Regions from separate parts of the Bradyrhizobium sp. I71 genome, predicted to be linked through region 2. Evidence: predicted binding sites of a transcription regulator. Region 2 holds the regulator's gene; the other holds the start of a gene.
What was found. The regulator PhoB, encoded in region 2, activates phosphate uptake and scavenging genes when phosphate is short. The targets are predictions, from matches to a motif close to TGTCATNNANCTGTCAT.
Positions count from the first base shown of each region.

Region 1: a site for PhoB is predicted at 8,740-8,756, ahead of FJV43_RS05315 (YbhN family protein). Genes of this name have one in related genera too.

Region 1 covers NZ_CP059398.1:1,055,112-1,066,870, reverse strand. Annotated here, with positions in the region: gene FJV43_RS05345 (aldehyde dehydrogenase family protein) at 1-216, opposite strand, end outside; gene gudD (glucarate dehydratase) at 294-1,637, opposite strand; gene kdgD (5-dehydro-4-deoxyglucarate dehydratase) at 1,662-2,606, opposite strand; gene FJV43_RS05330 (LysR substrate-binding domain-containing protein) at 2,731-3,636, opposite strand; gene FJV43_RS05325 (MFS transporter) at 3,758-5,110, opposite strand; gene FJV43_RS05320 (hypothetical protein) at 5,448-7,400, opposite strand; gene FJV43_RS05315 (YbhN family protein) at 7,485-8,567, opposite strand; gene FJV43_RS05310 (ferritin-like domain-containing protein) at 8,997-9,503, shown strand; gene FJV43_RS05305 (hypothetical protein) at 9,610-10,044, opposite strand; gene FJV43_RS05300 (hypothetical protein) at 10,104-10,691, shown strand; gene FJV43_RS05295 (YdcF family protein) at 10,772-11,371, shown strand; gene FJV43_RS05290 (PLP-dependent aminotransferase family protein) at 11,373-11,759, opposite strand, start outside.
Region 2 covers NZ_CP059398.1:2,981,764-2,993,522, forward strand. Annotated here, with positions in the region: gene FJV43_RS14630 (aspartate aminotransferase family protein) at 1-422, opposite strand, end outside; gene FJV43_RS14635 (GcrA family cell cycle regulator) at 881-1,393, shown strand; gene phoB (phosphate regulon transcriptional regulator PhoB) at 1,634-2,341, opposite strand; gene phoU (phosphate signaling complex protein PhoU) at 2,356-3,072, opposite strand; gene pstB (phosphate ABC transporter ATP-binding protein PstB) at 3,084-3,905, opposite strand; gene pstA (phosphate ABC transporter permease PstA) at 3,902-4,747, opposite strand; gene pstC (phosphate ABC transporter permease subunit PstC) at 4,752-5,741, opposite strand; gene pstS (phosphate ABC transporter substrate-binding protein PstS) at 5,922-6,935, opposite strand; gene FJV43_RS14670 (ATP-binding protein) at 7,080-8,378, opposite strand; gene FJV43_RS14675 (lysylphosphatidylglycerol synthase domain-containing protein) at 8,426-9,481, opposite strand; gene FJV43_RS14680 (hypothetical protein) at 9,933-10,235, opposite strand; gene FJV43_RS14685 (OmpA family protein) at 10,238-11,632, opposite strand.

The DNA.
Region 1 (11,759 bases), 1.9 Mb from region 2:
GATCTTGTTCAGTGCGTCATAGCGCTCCTGCGGCGTCGAGCGCGCCCAGGCGGGGAAGGCGGCCTTGGCGGCGGCGATCGCCTTCTCGGTCTGCGCCTTGTCGGCCTTGGCATATTCGCCGACGACGTCGTTGGTGTTGGAGGGGTTGATGTTCCTGGTGACGCCCGAGCCGTCGACCCATTCGCCGCCGATGAAGTTCTTCAGGATCGCTGTCATCTTTTCCTCCTTGTTCAAGGGACATGATCCTATCGGAAAACCGGTGTCCACTTTCCCGGGATCATGACTGACGTTTCTTATCGCACGAGGCACGGACGCTTGTCGTCGAAGGTCCAGCCGGGGATCAGGTCCTGCATGGCCATAGCGTCATCCCGGGCGCCGAGTCCATGCTTCTTGTAGAGCTGATGCGCGGCCTCGATGGCGGCGCGGTCGATCTCGATGCCGAGGCCGGGGCGATCGGGCACTGCGATCTTGCCGCCCCTGATCTGGAGCGGCTCCTTCGTCAGCGCCTGGCCGTCCTGCCAGATCCAGTGGGTATCGATCGCGGTGACCTTGCCGGGAGCGGCGGCGCCGACATGGGTGAACATGGCGAGCGAGATGTCAAAGTGGTTGTTGGAGTGCGAGCCCCAGGTCAGGCCGTTGTCACGGCAGGTCTGGGCCACGCGCACGGAGCCTTGCATGGTCCAGAAATGGGGATCGGCGAGGGGAATGTCCACGGAGCCCAAACGCAGCGCGTGGGAGAGCTGCCGCCAATCGGTGGCGATCATGTTGGTCGCCGTCGGCAGCCCCGTTGCGCGGCGGAACTCGGCCATGATCTCGCGGCCGGAGAAGCCGGCCTCGGCGCCGCAGGGATCCTCGGCATAGGCGAGGATGCCGTGCATGCCCTTGCAGAGCCTGATCGCCTCGTCCAGCGACCAGGCGCCGTTCGGGTCCAGCGTGACGCGCGCGTTCGGGAAGCGCTTCGCGATCGCGGTGACGGCCTCGATCTCCTGCTCGCCGCGGAGCACGCCGCCCTTGAGCTTGAAGTCGGCGAAGCCGTAATGGTCGTGGGTCGCCTCCGCGAGCCGCACCACGGTCTCGGGCGTCATCGCTTCCTGATGGCGGAGGTTGAACCATTCCGCCTTGCCGCTCTCGCCCGCGACATAGTCGAGCTTCGACTTGCGCCGATCGCCGACGAAGAAGAGATAGCCGAGCGTCTCGACGCTCTTGCGCTGCTGGCCCTCGCCGAGCAGGGCTGCGACGGGCAGGCCGAGATGCTGGCCCAGCAAATCAAGCAGTGCGGATTCGATCGCCGTGACCGCGTGGATCATCACGCGCAGGTCGAAGGTCTGCTTGCCGCGGCCACCGGCGTCGCGGTCGGCGAAGGCGGTGCGGACGTCGGCCAGGATGTTGTTCATCGCGCCGACGGTCTTGCCGATGACGAGATCGCGGGCATCCTGCAGCGTCTGCCAGATCCTCTGCCCGCCCGGCACCTCGCCGACGCCGGTGTGACCGGAATTGTCGGTGAGGATGACGATGTTGCGGGTGAAGAACGGCGCATGCGCGCCGCTGAGGTTGAGGAGCATGCTGTCGCGGCCAGCGACCGGGATCACCTGCATCGCCGTGACAACAGGTGCGCCAGAGATCTCAATCCGGGCCATCGCGCGCTCCTCCCCGTTGTCTGATTATTCTGCCGCCTGTTGTGTCGATCGGATGGCGGGCAGATTCTTCACCAGCGCCGTCAGCTCCGCCATCTCCTGCTCGGTGAGATCGGTCAGCGGCGGCCGGACCGGGCCGGAGTCGCGGCCGATCACCTTCATGCCCGCCTTGATGATCGAGACCGCATAGCCCTTCTTGCGGTTGCGGATCGCGATCAGCGGCAGGATGAAGTTCTTCAGGCCGGCATGGATGGTCTCATGGTCGCGCTTGCGCACCGCGGCGTAGAAGCTGGTGGCGAACTCCGGCACGAAGTTGAACACGGCCGAGGAATAGGTCGTCACGCCCATGTCGAGATACGGCAGCGCGAAGGTCTCCGCAGTCGGCAGGCCGCCGATATAGGTGAGGCGATCGCCGAGCTTGGTGTAGACGCGGGTCATCAGCTCGATGTCGCCGATGCCGTCCTTGTAACCGACCAGGTTCGGGCAGCGCTCGGCGAGGCGCGCGAGCGTGTCGGGCTGGAGGATGGCGTTGTCGCGGTTGTAGACGATGACGCCGATTTTCACGGAGGCACAGACGGCCTCGACATGGGCGGCGAGGCCGTCCTGCTCGGAATGGGTGAGATAGGGCGGCAGCAGCAGCAGGCCGTCGGCACCCGCCTTCTCGGCACCGATGGCGATCTCGCGCGCGATTGCGGTGCCGTAGCCGGTGCCGGCAAGCACGGGCACGCGGCCCTTGGTCTCCTCGACGGCGACCCTGACGATCTGCGGAACCTCTGCCGGGGTCAGCGAGAAGAACTCGCCGGTGCCGCCGGCGGCGAACAGGCCGGCAACGTCGTAGCCGCACAGCCAGTCCATGTTGGCGCGGTAGGTCGCCTCGTCGAAGGAGTAGTCAGCCCTGAACGGCGTGACGGGGAAGGACAGGAGGCCGGATCCGATCTTTCGGGCCATGTCCTGCGGGGTCATCTTGCTCACGGGCGCTGCTCCCTTCGTGCGTGTTGCGGAGGACGCAAAGCCTGCGCGTCCATGCGCCGTGGTTTAGGAGACCGTTCGATGCGCGTCCAAGCCAAAGCCTATATCGACCGATGCGGATTGAGCATCAATCCTCTGGCAGCTCCGCGGAGGACAGTTCGCCGGCGGTTTTGATCAGCGCCGACAACAGCGGATTCTCGTCCTCGCGCCGCCAGACCATGAACAGCTCGACGGGCACGCGGTTGCGCAGCTTCAGCGGCCGCAGCCGCACGTCGGAGATCTTCAGGTTCGCGGCTGCGGCCGGCACGATGGCAAGGCCGAGGCCGGCGCGCACCATCGCGAGGATCGAGTGGATCTGGCTGAGATGCTGGACGTAGCGCGGCAGCACGTCGGCGCGGGTGAACAGCGCGACCAGGAGGTCGTGGAAGTAGCGGCTCTCATAGGGCGAGTACATCACGAAGGGCTGGTCGTCGAAGTCCTTGATGGCGATGGTGTCGGCGTTCGCCAGCGGATGCTTCCTCGGGATCGCCGCGAGCAGAGGCTCGGCGACGACGCGGCGGCTGGCAAGCTCGGGACGCGCGATCGGCGGCCTCAGCAGGCCGGCATCGATCTGGCCGGAGGTCAGCGCCTCGAACTGGTCGCCGGACACCATCTCCTTCAGCGAGAAATCGACCTCGGGCAGCTTGGCGCGGCAGGCGGCGACGAGCTCGGGCAGGAAGCCGTAGGCGGCGGCCGCCGTAAATCCGATTTTCAGCGAGCCGATCTTGCCGAGCGCGATGCGGCGGGCGACCTGCGAGGCGCTTTCCGCAAGCTTGAGGATGCGCCGCGCCTCCGGCAGGAAGCTGCGCCCGGCAGGGGTCAGGCGCACCGAGCGGCTGGTGCGTTCGAGTAGCGGCGCATCGATGATGTGCTCGAGCACCTGGATCTGCCGGGACAACGGCGGCTGGGTCATGTTCAGCCGCGCGGCGGCGCGGCCGAAATGCAGTTCCTCCGCCACCGTGACGAAGCAGCGGAGCTGGTTGAGGTCGAACATCGATACATGCCTTAGATGGATAAGGCGTTTCCCCGGCACTTCTAGCATCGATAACCCCCAATACAAAGACGGCGGCTGGTGAGCCGCCGCAAGTTGCCTGGTCAAGCTCCCGTGAGAGCCCTCAGGAGGAACCTTTGAGCACCACCCGCTCGATCTTGCCGACGATGACGAGATAGGCGAACGCCGCCACCAGCGCGTTGAGGCCGACGAACACCAGCGCGCCGTTGAACGAGCCGGTCGCGGCCAGGATGTAGCCGATCACGATCGGAGTGGTGATCGAGGAGAGATTGCCGAACGTGTTGAACAGGCCGCCGGAGACGCCGCCGGCCTCCTTCGGCGAAGTGTCGGAGACGACGGCCCAGCCGAGCGCGCCGATGCCCTTGCCGAAGAAGGCGAGCGCCATGAAGCCGACCACGAGCGCCTGTCCATCGACATAGTTGCAGGCGATGATCGACATCGACAGCAGCATGCCGCCGACGATCGGGATCTTGCGCGCCATGGTCAGCGAGCCGGTCCCGCGCAGAATCGCATCGGAGATGATGCCGCCGAGCACGCCGCCGATGAAGCCGCACAGCGCAGGCAGCGTCGCGACGAAACCGGCTTGCAGGATCGACAGCCCGCGTTCCTTGACGAGGTAGACCGGGAACCAGGTCAGGAAGAAATAGGTCAGCGTGTTGATGCAGTACTGGCCGAGATAGACGCCGAGCATCATGCGGTTGGAGAGCAACTGGCGGATGTGGTCCCACCCGGAGCCGGATTGCGCTGCGTGCTCCTGCTTCAGATCCTCCCTGGGCGCATCGAGATCGACCAGCGCACCGCCGTTCCTGATGTAGTCGAACTCGGCCTCGTTGATCGAAGGATGCTCCTTCGGGCCATAGATGGTCTTGATCCAGACGAGACCCATGACGATGCCGAGCGCCCCCATCACGAAGAACACGAAGCGCCAGCCATAGGCGTGCGCGATCCAGCCCATCAGCGGCGCGAAGATCACGGTCGCGAAATATTGTCCCGAATTGAAGAAGGCCGACGCGGTGCCGCGCTCATTGCCGGGAAACCACGCCGCGACGATGCGGGCATTGGCGGGAAACGACGGTGCTTCCGCGACGCCGACGAGGAGGCGCAGCGCGAACAGCACGACGACGGCCGCGCCGGCGCCGAGGAAGCCCACCCAGCCCTGCATCAGCGTGAACAGCGACCAGATGATGATGCTGAAGGCATAGACCAAGCGCGAGCCGTAGCGGTCGAGCAGCCAGCCGCCCGGCACCTGCGCTACGACATAGGACCAGCCGAAGGCAGAGAAGATCCAGCCCATGGCGACGGGATCGAGATGCAGCTCCTTGGAGAGCGCGGGACCTGCTATCGACAGCGTGGCGCGGTCGGCATAGTTCACTGTCGTGACCAGGAACAACATGGTCACGATGAACAACCTGACGCGAGATCTCCTCACGTCCGCGGCGGACACCACTGCGCTCATCATGCGCCTCCTTAGAACTCGAACATTTCCTCAAGGCGAGTCCTAGAGGCGCGCGCGGCGAAGTGTCCAAGTTCAAGGAAGTATCGATCGATGCCGTCTTTGGATCGATGGAACGGCGGGTTGGGGAAACGACCTAAGAGCGTGAGAATGTGAGAGCGATGTTTAGGTGCGAGCTTGTACCACGCAACACTGCTGTCATTCCCCGCGAAGGCGGGGAATCCAGTACGCCGCGGCTCCTCGATTTGATCACGGCTGTCACGGAGTACTGGATCGCCCGCCCCAGTGCGCAAGTGCGCACAAGGCGGGCGATGACGCCGAGCGTGTGGCGGCAGCGTTGCTACTGCCGCACGCTCGGCAGCAGCTGCGGCAAGAATCCGCGCGTCACGTTCGGCGGCACCGCATCGAGCCCCAGCACGGTGCTCGCGGCCGGCAGCGCGGCATCCGCCATCGCGGCGTGGCCTTCGGCGCTCGGATGCACGGCGCCGCCGTAGACGGCGGAGAGCACGCCCCATGTCGCGTCGTGAATGTCGGTGGGCTGGCTCGCGGCCGGCAGGCCCTGCGGATAGGTCATCGCTGCGAAATAGCTGTCATTGGCGTCGCGGATCCAGCGCGCGCGGGGCAGGTAGGCGCGATATTCCGAGGCGCCGCGGCCGCACAGCATCGGCTGGCTCGCTGCGCTGACGATATCGGGATTGAAGCTCTGGCCGTTCTCGGCAAAGCAGGCCCGGTCGAATTCGGGGTCATTGCCCGAATGGGCGCAGAAGCCATGATCGCCGAACGCGGCCTGGTGCGCATCGACGAAGGTCATGCGGTCGGCTTCGGGATCGCGGCACAGCGCACCGCGGGTGCAGGTGGCGAGCCCTTTCAGCTGCGGCAGGAATTCCGTGTCGACGAAGGTGGAGACTCGGGCGAGGCGCTGCGGATCGGCGTTGAAGGACGGATGGATGTCGAAGCCGGCGCGGCCGCCGCGGCAAGGAACGCCGCCGTCGGCGAGCGCAGGATTGGCGTAGGAGACATAGACGACGCGCGAGAGATCGCCGCCGACGAGCGGCTTCAGCGCCTCGCGCAGCTTGACGAAGCTTTGCGGCAGCTCCCGCGTCAGCGCATCGCGGGAATCATCGACGCTCGCCATCACGCCGGAGCGGCGGAATAGCGTCCGCTCGGTCGCGGTGTCGACGATGACGTCGGCGACGAGGCCGGAGAAATAGACGTCGTTGGCGCCGACCGAAAGCAGCACGAGATCGAGCGTCCGATCGGGCTGGCGCTTCTTTGCCGCGGTGAGCGCTTCGCGCAGCTCGGCGACCTGCGCGTTCACGCTGGTGTTGCAGACGCCGGTCTTGCCGGGCGGGCATTCGCGGGCGCGCTGCGAGCCAAGCAGCCCGTCGGCAATGCTGGCGCCGGTGCAGGCGAGCGGCAGGAAGGTCACGGCGATGTGGGTGTAGCGCACCGCGAGCGCCAGCGCGGTGCGGGCCTGGTAACTATAGAGCGAGCGGTGGCAGGGCGCGTTGAACCAGAGCGCGCTGTAGCGCTGCCAGTTGGCGAGCGTATCCGGCGCCTCGCAGGCGCGGCCGCCCTTGAAGCCGTGGCGGCTCGGCCGGTAGTACTGTGCGCCTGCGGTACCGAGATAGGAGCGGAAGCAAAATCCTTCGTCCGAGAGTGCCAGCGGCCGGTCCGGATTGCCCTCGCCGGAGGCGATGCTGTCCCCGAGGCCGGCGACGAAAATGTCGCGGACCCGGATCTCGGTCTGGAGGCGCTGGGTCGGATCGGAGCCGGCGGAGACATCGACGGTCGCGATCGTCTGCCTGCCGTAGCGGACGCGCAGATTGATCGGCTCGGCGCAGTCGAAGGTCGATTGTTGCGGCCCGTCGCCGTCGTCGAACGACCAGGCACAGGTGGCGCCGACCGGCACCGCGCCGGTCAGTCGCACCGTCACAGGATGGTCGATCGGGGTGATGTAGTTCTCTTTGACGTTGTCGCGGGTACAGGGCTGGTTGACCCGGCCCTGGAGGTCGATGCAGAGCCGGTTGACCATGTTGCGGGCCCAGCCGCGGCCCTCGCTCTGCAGCTCCAGCGATTGCTCGGCGGCGAGGATGCTGCGGTTGCGCGCGTTCTCGACATGGAGCAGGAAGTCGCGCTCCTCGCGAAACAGCCGGAAGCGGTTACGCACCTCCCAATCGATCTGCATGGCGCCCGCATCCTGCGCGGCGGCGCGCTCGGACGGCAAGGCGGTCAAAAGCCCGGCAAGCAGCAGAGCGCCTGCGGCGAGAGTACGAAGGGATAGAGGGATCATGGCCCGGGTCTTCAACGGCAAAGTTGAGGCGGAAATAAGAGAGCATTGCTCCGCCGCCCGCAACCTTTGTCTGCACCCGCTGCCTTAGCGCTTATTGGCCTGCCGCAGCAACCGCTCGCGCTGCATCGGCGTCACCTCTTTGGGCAAATTGGCCTGCGCACAGGCCTCCGCCAGCCGCCGCCGCTCCTGCCAGGGCTCGACCACGTTCATCCAGAGCTCGCGCGTTCCCATGATGGAGATGGCGAGGCCGAACGGGATCACGAAATAGAGGATGCGGAACACCAGCAGCGTCGCCAGAAGCTCCTCGCGGCCGAATTGAGGCAGCGCCACCAGCATGGCGGCATCGAACACGCCGATCGAGCCGGGCGCATGGCTGGCAAAGCCGATCAGGGTCGCCAGGATGAACACCACGGCGAGCGACATGAAGTCGATCGGCGGATTGGCCGGCATCAGCAGGTACATGGCCATGGCGCAGAAGCCGAGATCGACCACACCGATCAGGATCTGCACCAGCGTCAGCGGGGCCGAGGGCAGCACCACTTTCCAGCCCTTCTGGCCGAGCTCGCGCCGCTTCTCGCCCATGCACAGCCAGATGAGATAGGCCCCGATCGAGGCAAGGCCGCCGAGCGCGATCAGCCGGTTGATCGATGGGGGAAGCTGATCCATCGAGGACGCCGCATCCGGGTGGATGGCCAGGCCGATCGAGAGCACGAAGATGTTACCGAGCCAGAAGGTCAGGCCCGACAGGAAGCAGATTTTCGCGACGTCGATCGCGTTCAGCCCGTAATCCGAATAGATCCGGAAACGGATCGCGCCGCCGGTGAATACCGTCGCGCCGATGTTGTGGCCGATCGAATAGGACGTGAAGCTGGAGAGCGCCGCGATGCGATAGGGCACGTGCTTCTTGCCGATCGTTCGCAATGCAAAAAAGTCGTAGAAGGTCAGCGTGCAGAACGCGAAGAAGACGCAGATCGCCGCCAGGCCGATACTGCCGCGGGGAATCTCTGTCAACGCAGTCAGGATGACGCCGGTATCGATGCCCTTGAGGGTCCGCACCAGCGTGGTGATCGCGAAGGCGATGATGAAGATGCTCGCGGCAATTCCGAGCCGTCGCCAGCCGATCCATCTCTTGAAGCCGCGTTTCAGCGCGGGCAGCAGTCCGTGCATTCATCCTCCCGACGGGGGGCAAAGACCGACCGGGCCAGGCATTGGCCGGTCGGGCGCGATCTTGGCCAAAGGCAGGCATCGATCGCTAGGCATTGATCAAGCTCATTTAAGGCAAAATCAGCGGCTTGTGCAGCCCTTGACAACAATAGGTTCTGCGTTGGACCGGCGACTTTGTCATACGCGGTTCACATCGGATGCGCGTTAAGCATATGAGTCGTGAAACCGGCTCCGCTCGCGCATTTGGTGCGCCGACACGATTTCAAATCCTGGCGCCGTCCGCATTGTTCCAGCGCAAGCGGCTTCGGCCTTTTTGGAACGTCGATGCCGCGTTCTCGTTGGGCTTCATCAGCAATCGAACATGGCGGAATATGCGGCTTTTCGTGCAAGCCGGCGCCTCCGTGTTCCCCAAAACCCGAGAGGATCGGAACGATGGGACTGTTCACAAAAGACATCAAAACCATGAACGACCTGTTCGTGCATCAGCTTCAGGACATCTATTACGCCGAGCAGCAGCTCACCAAGGCGCTGCCGAAGATGGCAAGCAAGGCCACCGATCCGCAGCTGAAACAGGGCTTTTTGACGCACCTCGAGGAAACCAAGCAGCACGTCGCTCGACTTGAGGAAGTGTTCAAGATGCACGGCGTCGCCGTGAAGGCGGTCGACTGCCCGGCCATCGACGGCATCATCGAGGAAGCCGACGAGACCGCCGGCGAAGTCGCCGACAAGGCCGTGCTCGACGCCGCGCTGATCAACGCGGCGCAGGCCGCCGAACACTACGAGATCGTGCGCTATGGCAGCCTGATCGCCTGGGCCAAGCAGCTCGGCCGCAACGACTGCGCCAGCGTCCTCGCCAAGACGCTGGAGGAGGAGAAGGCGACCGACAAGAAGCTCACGACGCTCGCCGAGAGCAAGGTGAATCTGCGCGCGGCGAGCTAGCGGTCACGGTGCAGCCGGGAAAGCGCTGCGCGACCACGCGCGGCGCTTTCTTTTTTGACGCGTATCTTCGGTGCTAGAGCGCGCCGGCGTGGGTCGGCAGAGCAAGTCAGCCGCGTCGCAACGCGAAATGCGCGCCGCAAAACGCCATCACGGCACCGAGGCAGAGCGCGGCGAGCCCGGCCAGCACGCCCGAGACGGTCGGGATCGGGCTCGGCGCCGAGGCCGCCTGGCCCGCTCCCGCAAGCAGCAGCACGCCGACCGCGATCAGGAATTGCCGCATCCTATGCGGGATCTGTCCGGAGACGGCGCTCTGCATCAGGCTCGCCGTGAAATAGCCGCCGGAGAAGCCGACAGTGGCGATCAGCCACCATGCGATCGCCGCGCCAGCCGGCATGAACTCATGCGTGTCGGAGCGCCAGAGGCCGCCGAGGTCGAGACCATAGCGCGCGCCCAGCATATGGACCGCGAGCGCGAGCAGCACGCCGGAGATCACGGCGGCGCCGAGAATCAGGCGGCGCGGAAAAAACATCGTCTGAGCCATGTCTCGCTTGTAGGATGGGCGAGGGCGATCGCGCAAGCGGATCGCGAACGGGGTTAATGATCGAGATGCGGGGAGCTGAAGCCGGTTCGGCCACGAGCTACGCCTACAAGGCCTCGCTGATCGGGTCGGCGCATCGTTTCGAGCTGACGGAGCAGGGGCTGTCCTGGCACATCGCCGGACGCTCCGGCCTGTGGCGTTACGACGAGATCTCGGCGATCCGGCTGTCGTTCCGCCCGGTCTCGATGCAGCAGCACCGCTTCCGTGCCGATGTCAGCCGCACCGGCGGCGGGCGCATCGCGATCCTCTCGACGAGCTGGCAGACCGCCGCGCTGATGGCGCCGCAGGACAGCGGCTTCCGCGATTTCATTCTCGCGCTGCATGCGCGGATGGCGCAGGCCGGCAGCCGGGCAGAATTGACCGCCGGCCTTGGCCGCAACACCTATGCGGCGGCGCTGGCTTTCCTGGCAGTGCTGACGGTGGCGATGGCGGGGCTGTTGATCCGCGCGCTTCTGATCGGCGAGTTCGCCGGTGCGCTGTTCATCCTCGGCTTCGCGGCGCTGTTCGCCTGGCAGGTCGGCGGCTTCGTGCGGCGCAACCAGCCGCAGAGCTACAGTTTCGATCGCGTGCCGAAGGCTCTGCTGCCTTAGAAGACTCTGCTGCCTTGAGTGCAATCGGCAGCAATCAAACGTGACTTCGCGTCGCGGCGCCGGCGTCGCATCTTGCGTTCATGTCAGTCATGGACCGCAGCACCCGTCTGCCGACGGCAGATGAGATCGCCAGAATCAACCGCACGCATCTGACCGACACGCCGCTGCGGCCAGCCGACCTGCTGTTCATGTTCGGCACCCGTGAAGACGTTGGCTTGCGCGCCGGCACTGCCGCAAGGCTCTGGCGCGAGGGGCTGTTCCGCTGGTCGATTGTCAGCGGCGGTGTAACGCCGGGCTCGGAGCAATCCGAGTGCACGATCATCAAGACGGCGATGATCGCGGCGGGCATTCCGGCGGACGTCATCCTCGAGGAGCATTGCGCGATGAACACGGGCGAGAACGTGATCTTCTCGCTGCCGGTCATCGACGCGGCGCTCGGACTGCGGAACATCCGCAGCGTGATCTGCCTCGGCAACACCTGGACCGCGCGGCGTTACCCGATGACGCTGCAGCGGCACTGGCCGGAGGTCGAGAAGATGCTGCTCACTGTCGACAGCTTCGCGACGCCGCGTGCGCTCTGGCATACCGATGCCGAATTTCGTCGCCGCATGCTGCACGAATGGGACAAGATCGAGCCTTACAAGGCGAGGGGCTTCATCGCGGATTGGCCGGAGGTCTGAGCTACTCCGTCGAGTCGAAATCCTCTTCCTTGGTGCCGAGCAGCGAGGCGATCGTGCGCAGGCCGGAATCGAGCTGCTCGGGCGACGGCGGGGCGAGGGCGAGCCGCACCGCGTTTGGTGCATGACCATGCGCGATCGCGAAGGTCGAGGACGGCGTCAGCGCGATGCCGCGCCTTGCCGCCGCGGCGACGAAGGTCTGCGAACGCCAGTGCGGCGGCAGTGTCAGCCAGAGATGATAGGAGCGTGCGTCGGCGGCGAGCTGGTAGCCGGCCAGGAGCCTCGCGGCGGTCTGCTGGCGGCGCGCCGCGTCGATGCGCTTCAGGCGCGTCAGCTCGGCGACGGTGCCGTCGGCCATCAGCCGCTGCCCGGCCGCCAGCGCGTGGCCGGA
Region 2 (11,759 bases):
AGCGTCGCCAGCGTGCGGCCATGGAAGGCGCCCTCGAATGTGATCATGCGATAGCGCTCAGGATGCCCCTTGGAGAAGTGATGGTGGCGCACCAGCTTGATCACACCTTCAAGCGCCTCGGCGCCGGAATTGCAGAAGAACACGAAGTCCGCAAAACTTTCATTGCACAGACGCGCCGCGAGCTTCTCGCCGTCCGGGCTCTGGAACAGGTTCGACATGTGCCAGAGCTTCGTCGCCTGCTCCTGCAACGCCTTGACCAGCGTGGGATGCGCATGGCCGAGCGCATTCACCGCCACGCCGGAGGTGAAATCGAGATAGCGATCGCCATTGGTCGCGATCAGCCAGCAGCCTTCTCCGCGCTCGAAACCGAGGTCGGCCCTGGCGAAAACGGGGAGCAAATGCGGCGCGGCGCTGTTGGTCATGACGTCACTTGAATGTTGCGGACGGTGTGACGCGTGCATTACGCAACGCACCATTGACCGGCCCGGAAAACGAAACGTGCCGCCTTTTAAGGGCGGCACGTAGGACTATCTTATGCTTGGCAAGACGGGTGTCAATGCCGCCCGGAAAGCCCCGCGAAACGCTGAATCCGTAGTCTTGCGGTGCCGATTTTGCGGGTTTTTCACCACGGAACATGTGGACGCGAGTCGGCGGACTCTTGCGCGGGAGTCACGCCATATTGTAGCGTTTGGACTGTCAGATACGACATCTCGTGCAGCAGTTCTGATCCCTTAAGTCCTCATGTACCGGCGTAAACGTTCGGGCGTCTTGAGCGCGCCCGGCGAGCCTTAAGGGATTCTGGCGGCACGGGTTTTTGAAGGCTTAGGCAATCGCTGCGAAGGCCCCAGGATGGCAGGCGCGCAGCGAGGGAAAGGGTGCAATGACGGTTTTGACCTGGTCCGATGATCGCGTCGAGCAGCTGAAAAAGCTCTGGGAGGCCGGACTTTCGGCCAGCCAGATCGCGGCGGAGCTCGGCAATGTGACCCGCAATGCCGTGATCGGCAAAGTGCACCGGCTCGGCTTGTCCGGCCGCGCCAAGAGCCCTTCATCGGCAGCGCCCCGGCCGCGCAAGGCGCGGCCCGCGCAGCACATGATGCGGGTGACCCGCCCCGTCGCCCGCGGCAACACCGCGCTGGCGCAGGCCTTCGAGGTCGAGGTCGAGGCCGAACCCGTCACCTACGACAATGTGGTGCCGATGAGCCAGCGGCTGTCACTGCTGGAGCTGAACGAGGCGACCTGCCACTGGCCGGTCGGCGACCCCTCGAGCCCGGATTTCTTCTTCTGCGGCGGCAAGGCGCTCTCCGGCCTGCCCTACTGCGCCCAGCATTCGCGCGTGGCGTATCAGCCGGCGGCGGATCGCCGCCGCGCACCGGCGAAGCCGGGCACGCGCTGAGCTCGCGGAATTCTCTGATCAAGACCGCAGCCGTCACACGATGACGGCTCCAATTGCTCGGTGTCATCCCCGCGAACGCGGGGATCCGTAACCACAGGGCGCAATCGTTGCGCGGGATGGTCACTCCGAGTCTTCGCCACACCAGGTCCTGTGGTTATGGATCCCGGGCTCGCGCTACGCGCGCCCCGGGACGACAGCTGAGATTGTGGCCACAGCTGCCAGCAAACAACTCACCCGACCTTACGCCTGCTCCGCCTTCGCAAACCGATCGTCCAGCGCATAGCCGGCGCCACGGACGGTGCGGATCGGATCCTGCTCGCGGCCGAGATTGAGCAGCTTGCGCAGGCGGCCGATATGGACGTCGACGGTGCGCTCGTCGATGTAGATGTCACGGCCCCAGACGCTGTCGAGCAGCTGCTCGCGCGAGAACACACGGCCGGGATGCTCCAGGAAGAACTCCAGCAGACGATATTCGGTCGGGCCGAGATCGATCGGCCGGCCCGAACGCGCCACGCGGCGCTTGTCGCGATCGAGCTCGATGTCGCCATAGGCGAGCACGGTGGCGAGCCGCTCGGGGCTGGCGCGCCTGAGCAGACCCTTCACGCGGGCCAGCAGCTCCGGCACCGAGAACGGCTTGACGATGTAATCGTCGGCGCCGGTCGCAAGACCCCGCACCCGCTCGCTCTCCTCGCCGCGCGCGGTGAGCATGATGATCGGCAGCTGCTTGGTCTCGGGCCGGGTGCGCAGCCGCCGGCACAGCTCGATGCCCGACAGGCCCGGCAGCATCCAGTCGAGCACGATCAGATCGGGAATGTGCTCCTTGAGGCGGGTGTCGGCGTCATCGCCGCGCATCACCGTCTCGACGTCATAGCCGTCGCCTTCGAGGTTGTAGCGAAGAAGCTCGGTGAGAGCTTCCTCGTCCTCAACCACCATAATGCGTGCGCCCATGTTGTCGTCGCTCCTTAGGTATTCGGGATCGTCGTGGCGAAGTTCGTCATGTCGCCCTTCGGCCGCTTGTCGGTGATCGCCTGGCCCTCGATCATGTAGAACACGGTCTCGGCGATGTTGGTGGCGTGGTCGCCGATCCGCTCGATGTTCTTGGCACAGAACATCAAATGGATGCAGAACGAGATGTTGCGCGGATCCTCCATCATGTAGGTGAGGAGTTCGCGGAACAGCGAGGTGCAGATGGCGTCGACTTCCTCGTCGCCCTTCCACACCGCCATCGCTGCCGGCAGATCGTGCGCGGCATAGGCGTCCAGCACCGACTTGACCTGCTGCTGCACGAGGTCAGTCATGTGTTCCAGGCCGCGGAACAGTTTCAGCGGATGAAAATCCGTCTCCAGCGCTGCGACGCGCTTGCCCATGTTCTTGGCGAGATCGCCGATGCGCTCGAGATCGGTCGCGACGCGCATGGCCCCGACGATCTCGCGCAGATCAACGGCCATCGGCTGGCGGCGGGCGATGGTGAGCACGGCGCGCTCCTCGATGCGCTTCTGCAGCGTGTCGAGTTCGGCGTCGGTGGCGACGACGCGCTGACCGAGCGTGACGTCGCGGCGGATCAGCGCGTCGACGGAATCGACGATCATGCGCTCGGCGATGCCGCCCATCTCGGCGACCAGGCGCGTGAGTTCCTGGAGGTCGGTATCGAAAGCCTTTGCGGTATGTTCAGAACCCATGTTCCGTCTCCTCAGCCGAACCGGCCGGTGATGTAATCCTGCGTGCGCCGGTCGCTCGGCGACGTGAATATCTTGCTGGTGTCGTCGAACTCGATCAACTCGCCGAGATACATGAAGGCGGTCTTGTCGGAGACGCGCGCCGCCTGCTGCATGTTATGGGTGACGATCGCGATCGTGTAGTTCTCGGACAATTCCTGGATCAGCTCCTCGACCTTGGCGGTCGAGATCGGGTCGAGCGCCGAGCACGGCTCGTCGAACAGGATCACCTCGGGCCGCACCGCGACGGTGCGGGCAATGCAGAGGCGCTGCTGCTGGCCGCCGGAGAGCGACAGGCCGGAGGCGTTGAGCTTGTCCTTGACCTCGTTCCACAGCGCACCGCCGCGCAGCGCCTTCTCCACGCGACCGTCCATCTCGGACTTCGAGATCTTCTCGTAGAGGCGGATGCCGAAGGCGATGTTCTCGTAGATCGTCATCGGGAACGGGGTCGGCTTCTGGAACACCATGCCGACCCGGGCGCGCAGCAGATTGAGGTCGAGCTTGGGGTCGAGGATGTTGGTGTGGTCGAGCAACAGCTGGCCGGTGGCGCGCTGGCCCGGATAGAGGTCGTACATCCGGTTGAAGATGCGCAGCAGGGTCGACTTGCCGCAGCCGGACGGGCCGATGAAGGCCGTGACGCGATTGGTGCCGAGCGCCAGATTGATGTTCTTCAGCGCATGGTGCTCACCGTAGTAGAAATTGAGGTTGCGCGCGGTGACCTTGGCAGGCGCCTCGGGCAGCGGCTGCGAGCCGGGATGAACGGTCGGCGCGCTTACGGAAATAGACATTTCACTCATTTTGCGGTCCTCTCGGCACCAAGGATGCGGGCGCCAATGTTCAGGGCAAGCACAGTCAGGGTGATCAGCAGCGCCCCGCTCCAGGCGAGTTGCTTCCAGTAGGCGTAGGGGCTCTGCACGAAGTTGTTGATGGTCACCGGCAGGTTGGCCATCGTCTTGTCCAGGCTCAGGCTGAAGAACTGGTTGGACAGCGCGGTGAACAGCAGCGGTGCGGTCTCGCCGGCGACGCGGGCGGTGGCGAGCAGCACGCCGGTGATGAGGCCGGAGCGCGCCGCACGGTAGGCGATGCGCTTGATCACCAGCGAACGCGGCAGGCCGAGCGCGCTGGCGGCTTCACGCAGCGGGTTCGGCACCAGCAGCAGCATGTCCTCCGTGGTGCGCACCACGACCGGGATCACGATCACGGCGAGCGCCAGCGCGCCAGCGATGGCCGAGAAGCCTCGCATCGGCACCACGACCGCACCGTAGATGAACAGGCCGATGATGATCGAGGGCGCCGAGAGCAGGATGTCGTTGATGAAACGGATGACCGAGGTCAGCTTGTCGTTGCGGCCGTATTCGGCAAGATAGGTTCCGGCGAACATGCCGAGCGGCGCGCCGATACCGACGCCGATCGCGGTCATGATCAGCGAGCCGACGATGGCGTTGCGCAGGCCGCCCTCGCTCGATCCGGGCGGCGGCGTGTCTGCGGCGAAGACCTGAAGGTTGAGCCCGGCCAGACCGTTGTAGAGCAGCGTGATCAGGATCAGCGCGAGCCAGGTGACGCCGAAGGCGGCGGCTGCGATGCAGAGGCCGCGGATGACGATGTCCCAGCGGCGGCGGCGCGAATAGATCGGGTTCATGGCTTCACTTTCCGGCCTTGGTTTCCAGGCGCATCAGCATCAGCCGCGCCGCCGCGAGCACGAAGAACGTCAGCACGAACAGGAGCAGGCCGAGCAGGATCAGGCCGGACTGGTGCAAGCCGTCGCTCTCGGCGAACTCGGATGCGATCGCTGCCGAGATCGTGGTGCCCGGGGCGAAAATCGATGAAGAAATGCGGAACGAATTGCCGATGATGAAGGTCACGGCCATCGTCTCGCCGAGCGCGCGGCCCAGCGCCAGCATGACGCCGCCGATGATGCCGACGCGGGTATAGGGGATCACCACGCTGCGCACGACTTCCCACGTGGTGCAGCCGACGCCGTAGGCGGCTTCCTTCAGCACGGGCGGCACCGTCTTGAACACGTCGACCGAGATCGAGGTGATGAAGGGCAGCACCATGATGGCGAGGATCAGCGCGGCATTGAACAGGCTGAGATAGGACGGGGGACCGGCGAAGATCGCGCCCAGCACAGGAACGCCGTCGAAGATCTTGATCATGGTGGGCTGGAACGTGTTGGCCAGGAACGGGCCCAGCACGAAGAAGCCCCACATGCCGTAGATGATCGAGGGAATGCCGGCGAGCAGCTCGATCGCCATGCCGATCGGGCGGCGCAGCCATTGCGGACAAAGCTCGGTGAGGAAGATCGCAATGCCGAGACCGACGGGAATGGCGATCAGCATCGCGATGAAGGAGGTGACGAGCGTGCCGTACATCGGCCCGAGCGCGCCGAGCACGGGCGGATCGGCCGAAGGGGCCCAGCGCTGCGTCCACAGGAACGACAGGCCGTATTCCTTGATCGCCGGGAAGGCGCCCACGATCAGCGAAAGGATGATGCCGCCGAGAATGAGCAGCACCGAGATCGCGGAAAGTCGCGTGATCCAGTAGAAGGTGACGTCACCCAGCTTGAACGCGCTCAACGCCTTGGCGCGGTCATAAGGTCCGGCAGCATCAATCACGTTGCTCTCGACAGCCATTTCTGCCACGCCGATCCCCTGTTACTGAATGATATCGTTTTCTAAGTCGAATTCTAAGTCGGTGGTCTCGTGCTCCGGACGCTCGCGGATCGCGAGATTGGTCCGGAGGACGGTCGTTCGCGGGGTCCGAGCGACGGTGCGGTCTTCGCGCCGCACCGTCTTCCGGAACAGAAGAGCGCCTTAGCTCTTGATATCGGCTGCCCAGGTCTTCTCGATCAGCTGGACGACGCTGTCCGGCATCGGGATGTAGTCGAGCTCTTCAGCCAGCTTGTCGCCCTTCTTGAACGCCCAGCGGAAGAACTTGATGGCTTCCTGCGAAGCCGCCTTGTCGGTGGCATCCTTGTGCATGAGGATGAAGGTCGCCGCCGTGATCGGCCAGGACTTCTCGCCCGGCTGCTCGGTCAGGATGACGTAGTAGCCGGGAGCCTTGGCCCAATCGGCGTTGGAGGCGGCCGCCTGGAAGGCTTCGACGGTCGGCTGCACCGTCTTGCCCGCCTTGTTGACGAGGCCGGTGTAGGTCAGCTTGTTCTGCTTCGCATAGGCGTACTCGACATAGCCGATCGAGTTCTTGGTCTGGCCGATGTTGCCCGACACGCCTTCGTTGCCCTTGGCGCCGACGCCGACCGGCCACTCGACCGCGGTGCCCTCGCCGACCTTGCTCTTCCAGTCCGCGCTGGCCTTGGAGAGGTAGTTGGTGAAGTTGAAGGTGGTGCCGGAGCCGTCCGAGCGGCGGACCACGGTGATGGCTTCCGGCGGCAGCTTCACGTTCGGATTGAGCTTCTTGATCGCGGCATCATCCCACTTGGTGATCTTGCCGAGATAGATGGCGGCCAGGGTCTCGCCGTCGAACACCAGTTCGCCGGGCTTCACACCCTCGAGGTTGACGACGGGGACGATGGCGCCCATCACCATCGGCCATTGGACGAGGCCGTCCTTCTCGAGCTGCTCGGCCTTGAGCGGCGCATCGGTGGCGCCGAAGGTCACGGTCTTGGCCTGGATCTGCTTGATGCCGCCGCCGGAGCCGATCGACTGGTAGTTCAGACCGTTGCCGGTCTCCTTTTTGTAGGCGTCAGCCCACTTGGAATAGATCGGGAACGGGAACGTCGCGCCGGCGCCGGTGATGTCGGCCGCAAAGGCTGCCGTCGTCGATGCGGCGACCAAGCCAGCAGCGACCATAGTTTTGAGGAAATTCATGCTGGTCTCCATACAGGGGAGCGAAGCGCCATCCGCGCCCGATCGCGCTCCCCGCGCCGCCCGTTTAGGAGCGGTCGGCTGTGCTTTTACGAAGGTTTCATGACAGTTGGATGACGCGACCAAACGATTGAATTCGCTTGATTTTTAGGCCGAAGCCGAAACCTTCGCCTGGGGAAAACACGCCGTGAAAGTGGCGCCCTGCCTGGGCACGCTCTCGATCAGAAGCCGGCCGCGATGACGGTTAAGAATATGTTTCACCAACGATAATCCGAGCCCGGTCCCGCCTTGCGAGCGGCTGTCGCCGACGTCCACCCGGTAGAAGCGCTCGGTCAGCCGCGGCAGGTGCTCGGGCGCGATGCCGGGGCCGAAATCGCGAACCAGGACCCGGATTTCCGGAGTTCCATCAGTGGCGACACTTGATGTCAGCGACACGATGACGCGTCCGCCGGAGGCGCCGTATTTGAGCGCGTTCTCGATCAGGTTCTCGAACAGGCGGAGCAGTTCCTCGCGGTCCCCCGCGATCATCACCGGCAGCTCCGGCAGATCGATCGCCACCTCGACCTGGCGCTCGCGGGCCAGCGGCTCGAGCCCGTCGGCGACCTGGCGGATGATCGGTATGAGGTCGACCAGGGTGTCGGGCCGGACATGGGCCGACAGCTCGACCCGCGACAGCGACAGCAGATCGTCGATCAGGCGCGCCATGCGCGTGGCCTGGTTGTGCATGATACCGAGGAAGCGCTCGCGCGCCTTGGGATCGTCCTTGGCCTGGCCCTGGAGCGTGTCGATGAAGCCCGACAGCGCGGCCAGCGGGGTGCGCAGCTCGTGGCTGGCATTGGCGACGAAGTCGGCGCGCATCTCCTCGACCCGGCGCAGCGGGGTCTGGTCGTGGAAGGTCATCAGCATGCATTTGTCGGCGCCGCCGAAGCTGGTCGGCACCGGAACCGGCGTGATCATGAGCTCCATCCAGCGATCGACCGGAACATGGTCGAGATAGGTCGCGCGCCGCGGCTCGGTGGTGGCGATCGCCTCGCGCAGCGCCGTGATGATCTCCGGCGAGCGCAGCGCGAACTGGGCGAGCTCGTTCCTGCGCAGCGCCGGCGCGAGCTGGGCGGCCGCGGCGTTGAGATGGATGACGCGGCCGGCGCGGTCGAGCAGCACCGCCGGATCCGGCATGCCGGCGACCACCGCAGCCACCGCCGCGCTCTCGACCGGGTTGATCCGCCTGACATCATCGCGTGAGGCGGCGGGATCGTGCAGCCGCCACGGGATCAGGGCAGCCACCGCGATGCAGAGGAACACAATCGCGGCGTGCAGTGCGGACAATTCGCCGAGCGAGACCACGACGGACAGCGCCAGCGCCGCGGCGATCAGGATGATGGTCGAGTGCCGCAGCCGGTCGGACCAGGGCTGGGCGGGGGGAGAAGATGGGGCGTCGATCGCCATCGGGGCGGGCTTCTCCTGGGGGACTTGTCCTACAGACCTGGCACCGGTCAGGCGCCGCTGTCGCTACGCTCTCGCACATAGGCGGCTTCACGCGCCGGGCCGGGGTCCAGCTTGAGCGCCGCCTGATGCAAGCGCTTCGATCGCGCGCCGATGATAACTTCGCGAAGCGTCAGCAAGATTACAGATAGGACGAAGGGAGACAGATAATAGAGGACGCGGAACAGCAGCATGCCGCCCAGAAGCTCCTCCCGGTCCATCTGCCAGAGGCCGACCAGCATGGCGGCGTCGAACACGCCGAGCCCCCCCGGGGAATGGCTGGCAAAGCCGAGCAGGGTGGCCGAGACGAAGATCACCGCGACCACGACGAAGCCGACATGGGGCTCGTCCGGCACCAGGACATACATCGCCAGCGCGCAGAAGCCGAGATCGACGATGCCGATCGCGATCTGAAGCAGCGTCAGCGGGCCGCCCGGCAGCACCACGGTCCAGGGGCCGCGGCCGACCACCCGCGGCTGGGTCCAGACCCAGACCACGTAGCCGATCAGCGCCACGATGATCATCAGCGCCAGCGTCCGGTTCAGCCAGGGCGGAAGCTGGTCGATCGAGGCGGCAGCCTCCGGGTGATAGGCGATGCCGAGGCCGAGCACGGCGGCATTGCCCAGCCAGAAAGTCAGGCCGGCGAGGAAGCAGATCTTTGCGACGTCGATCGCATTCAGCCCATAGGCCGAATAGATGCGGTAGCGCACCGCGCCGCCGGTGAAGACGCTGGCGCCGACATTGTGGCCGATCGAATAGCTGGTGAAGGCCGCGAGCGCATTGATGCGATAGGGCACATGGGCATGGCCGATCGCGCGCGTGGCGAAAAGGTCGTAGAACGTCAGGGTGAAATAGCCCGCAGCGACGAACAGCGCCGCCATCGCAATCTGGCTCGGCTCGGTGCTCTTGATCGCCTCGAGGACCTCGTTGAAATCGATGCCTCGGAGCATGTGGTAGAGCACGTAGCAAGCGATGCCGATGACCGCGATGCTGATCACAACTCCAAGCTTATGCAGGACTTGCTTCTGGCGCAGAAACGACATCGCCCTGCGTATGGCTTCCAGCATCTAGACCTCGAACAACGCTTCGGCGGCCAGGGTGGCCGGCGGACAGGCGGACGACGCACAGGCACCTAGCGAACCCTCGCCGTCGGCTCCGGCATCGCGCATACCCCCTGCCCCTCCACTAGCGCGTTTTCGGGCGGAGTGGAATTCGCCAATCCGAACAAAAACACGTGCCTTCAATATTTTAGGCAGGGTTACGGCTCCTGATGCACGATTTGGCGCTTTCGGCGGCAAGGCTTGACGCGAATCTCCATGGCAATCCTGCGCGGACGCCATGAAGTTTTGATGATTTCGGCCGCACAATGTTCCGTCACGCCTTAAGCCGACATCAATCTATGGGGCAGGCCTGGCTGTTGAAAGAGGAGGATCGAAGCGGCCAGTTGACGCGTTCTGACGCGCCGGAAGGCCGCGGCGGACGCGCCCCCCGTCCCTTCAGTGAGGGTGCGCAGCAACATCACAGAGCGGCCGGTGGCGCGGTGCGCGAGACCACGCGGTCGCGCAGCCACGCACCGACGGTGCAGCCGACGAGGTAGCAGGCGAACATGATCAGGCCGAGATCGAGCCAGTAGCCGAAGCGGCCGGGGACCACATGGGCGAGCGAGGCCGCGACCAGCGCGGCGGCGAGCGCGGCGAGCCAGCGCGCCGTCACCTTCGAGGTGCCGTTGCCGCGCTGGACCACCGAGATCCAGCCCATGCAGAAGCCCAGCAGCAGCGAGCCGATCAGCCAGCCCAGATGGAACGAGACGAGATAGGGCATCGTCACCTCACGAGAAATTCGATACGGCGGTTCTGGGCCTTGCCTTCATCGGTGTCGTTGCCGGCGAGCGGCTGCGTGCTGCCATGGCCAACCGCTGTGAAGCGGCTGGCGGGCAGGCCGGCCTTGACCAGATAGTCGATCACCGCCTGCGCGCGCTTTTCCGAGAGAGCCTGGTTGAAGGAATTCTCGCCGTCGGCGTCGGTATGCCCGGCGATCTCGATATTGGTGGTGGGGCAGCGCAGCGCCGTCTCGATGAGACGATCGAGGATGCCGGCGGAGTCGGGTTCGATGTCCGCACGCCTGGTCGCGAAACGGATCTTGCCCTTGGTCAGAAGCTCCGAGAACAATTGCTGGCACACAGTGCCGTCGACCGGGCCTGCCGCAGGCTTCACCGTGATCTCCGGCTTGTATTGCCAGTTTTTCGGGAAGTCCTTGCCGAGCCCTGCGCGGATATCGTTGGCGGCGCCCTCGTAGAGCGCATCGCCCGACAGCTTCACCTCGCGGTCGGAGACGACAAGCGTGCCGGTCGACAGCCGCGACAGCGCGCCGAGCGCTGGGACCACGGCCGTGCTGAAGGAGCCGGGTGCCCCGATGCTGGCCTTGAGGTTGTCGACGACCTTCTCGGTGAAAAACTTTCGCGCGGCGCTGGTGGCGATCGCCGCATGGACGTTGTTGTCGGGAACATAGCCGGTCAGCGTCACCGTCGCGGCCACCGGATCCTTGTAGGCCTGGAAGATGTAGGGCGGCGCCTTGATCTCGTTGGCGGCAATCGAGAAGCCCTCGGGCAGGTTCTTCAGCGCGGCCGCGATCGCCTCGCGGCCGCCGAGCTCGCGCGCCATGCCCGACAGATTGACCTTGGTGTCGGTTATCGTGATCTTGCCGTCCTTGAGCTTGCCGATCTGATCCAGCAACAGCATCGCGGCAGCCTCGAAGCGCGGCGGCGCGCCGCGCGCCAGCCCCATCTGGTCGGCCACCTCGACGCCGCCGACCTCCTTGCGGGCGGCCTCGGTCAGCCGGGCCTTCATCGACGGCAGGGGCGCGGAGCCCGACAGAGTCACCCGCACCACGTCGCGCTCGGCGGTCCAGACGAAGGGCTTGGCTTCGGGAACAAGACGGGTCCGATCGTCGACCAGGCGGACGCCGGGGACCGTCTCGACCGCCATCACGGCGTCGCGGCGCCCCTCCTCGGAGAAGGCGTCTGCGGCCAAGCCGACGTCGCGGCCATCGACCAAGATCCGTGTCTTGTCCAGAACGGTATCCTTCAGCGCCGCCGAGCTGCGCGCCGACAGATCGGCCTCGACCGGTAAGGTATTATTCCAGGCCGCAAATCCCCACATGACGGCCAGGGGGATCAGCCCTGGCCACCATTTGCTGGCCCACCTGAAAAGCTTCTGCATTCGACGACCCGAACTCTGGAAACGGAGACAAAACAAACCCTTGGCAGGCTGTCAAACCGGAAATGCTGCCGATCCAAGGACCCCGCGTGGACAATCAGAATAACTTTTTCTTCAAGGGTTCTTCCGT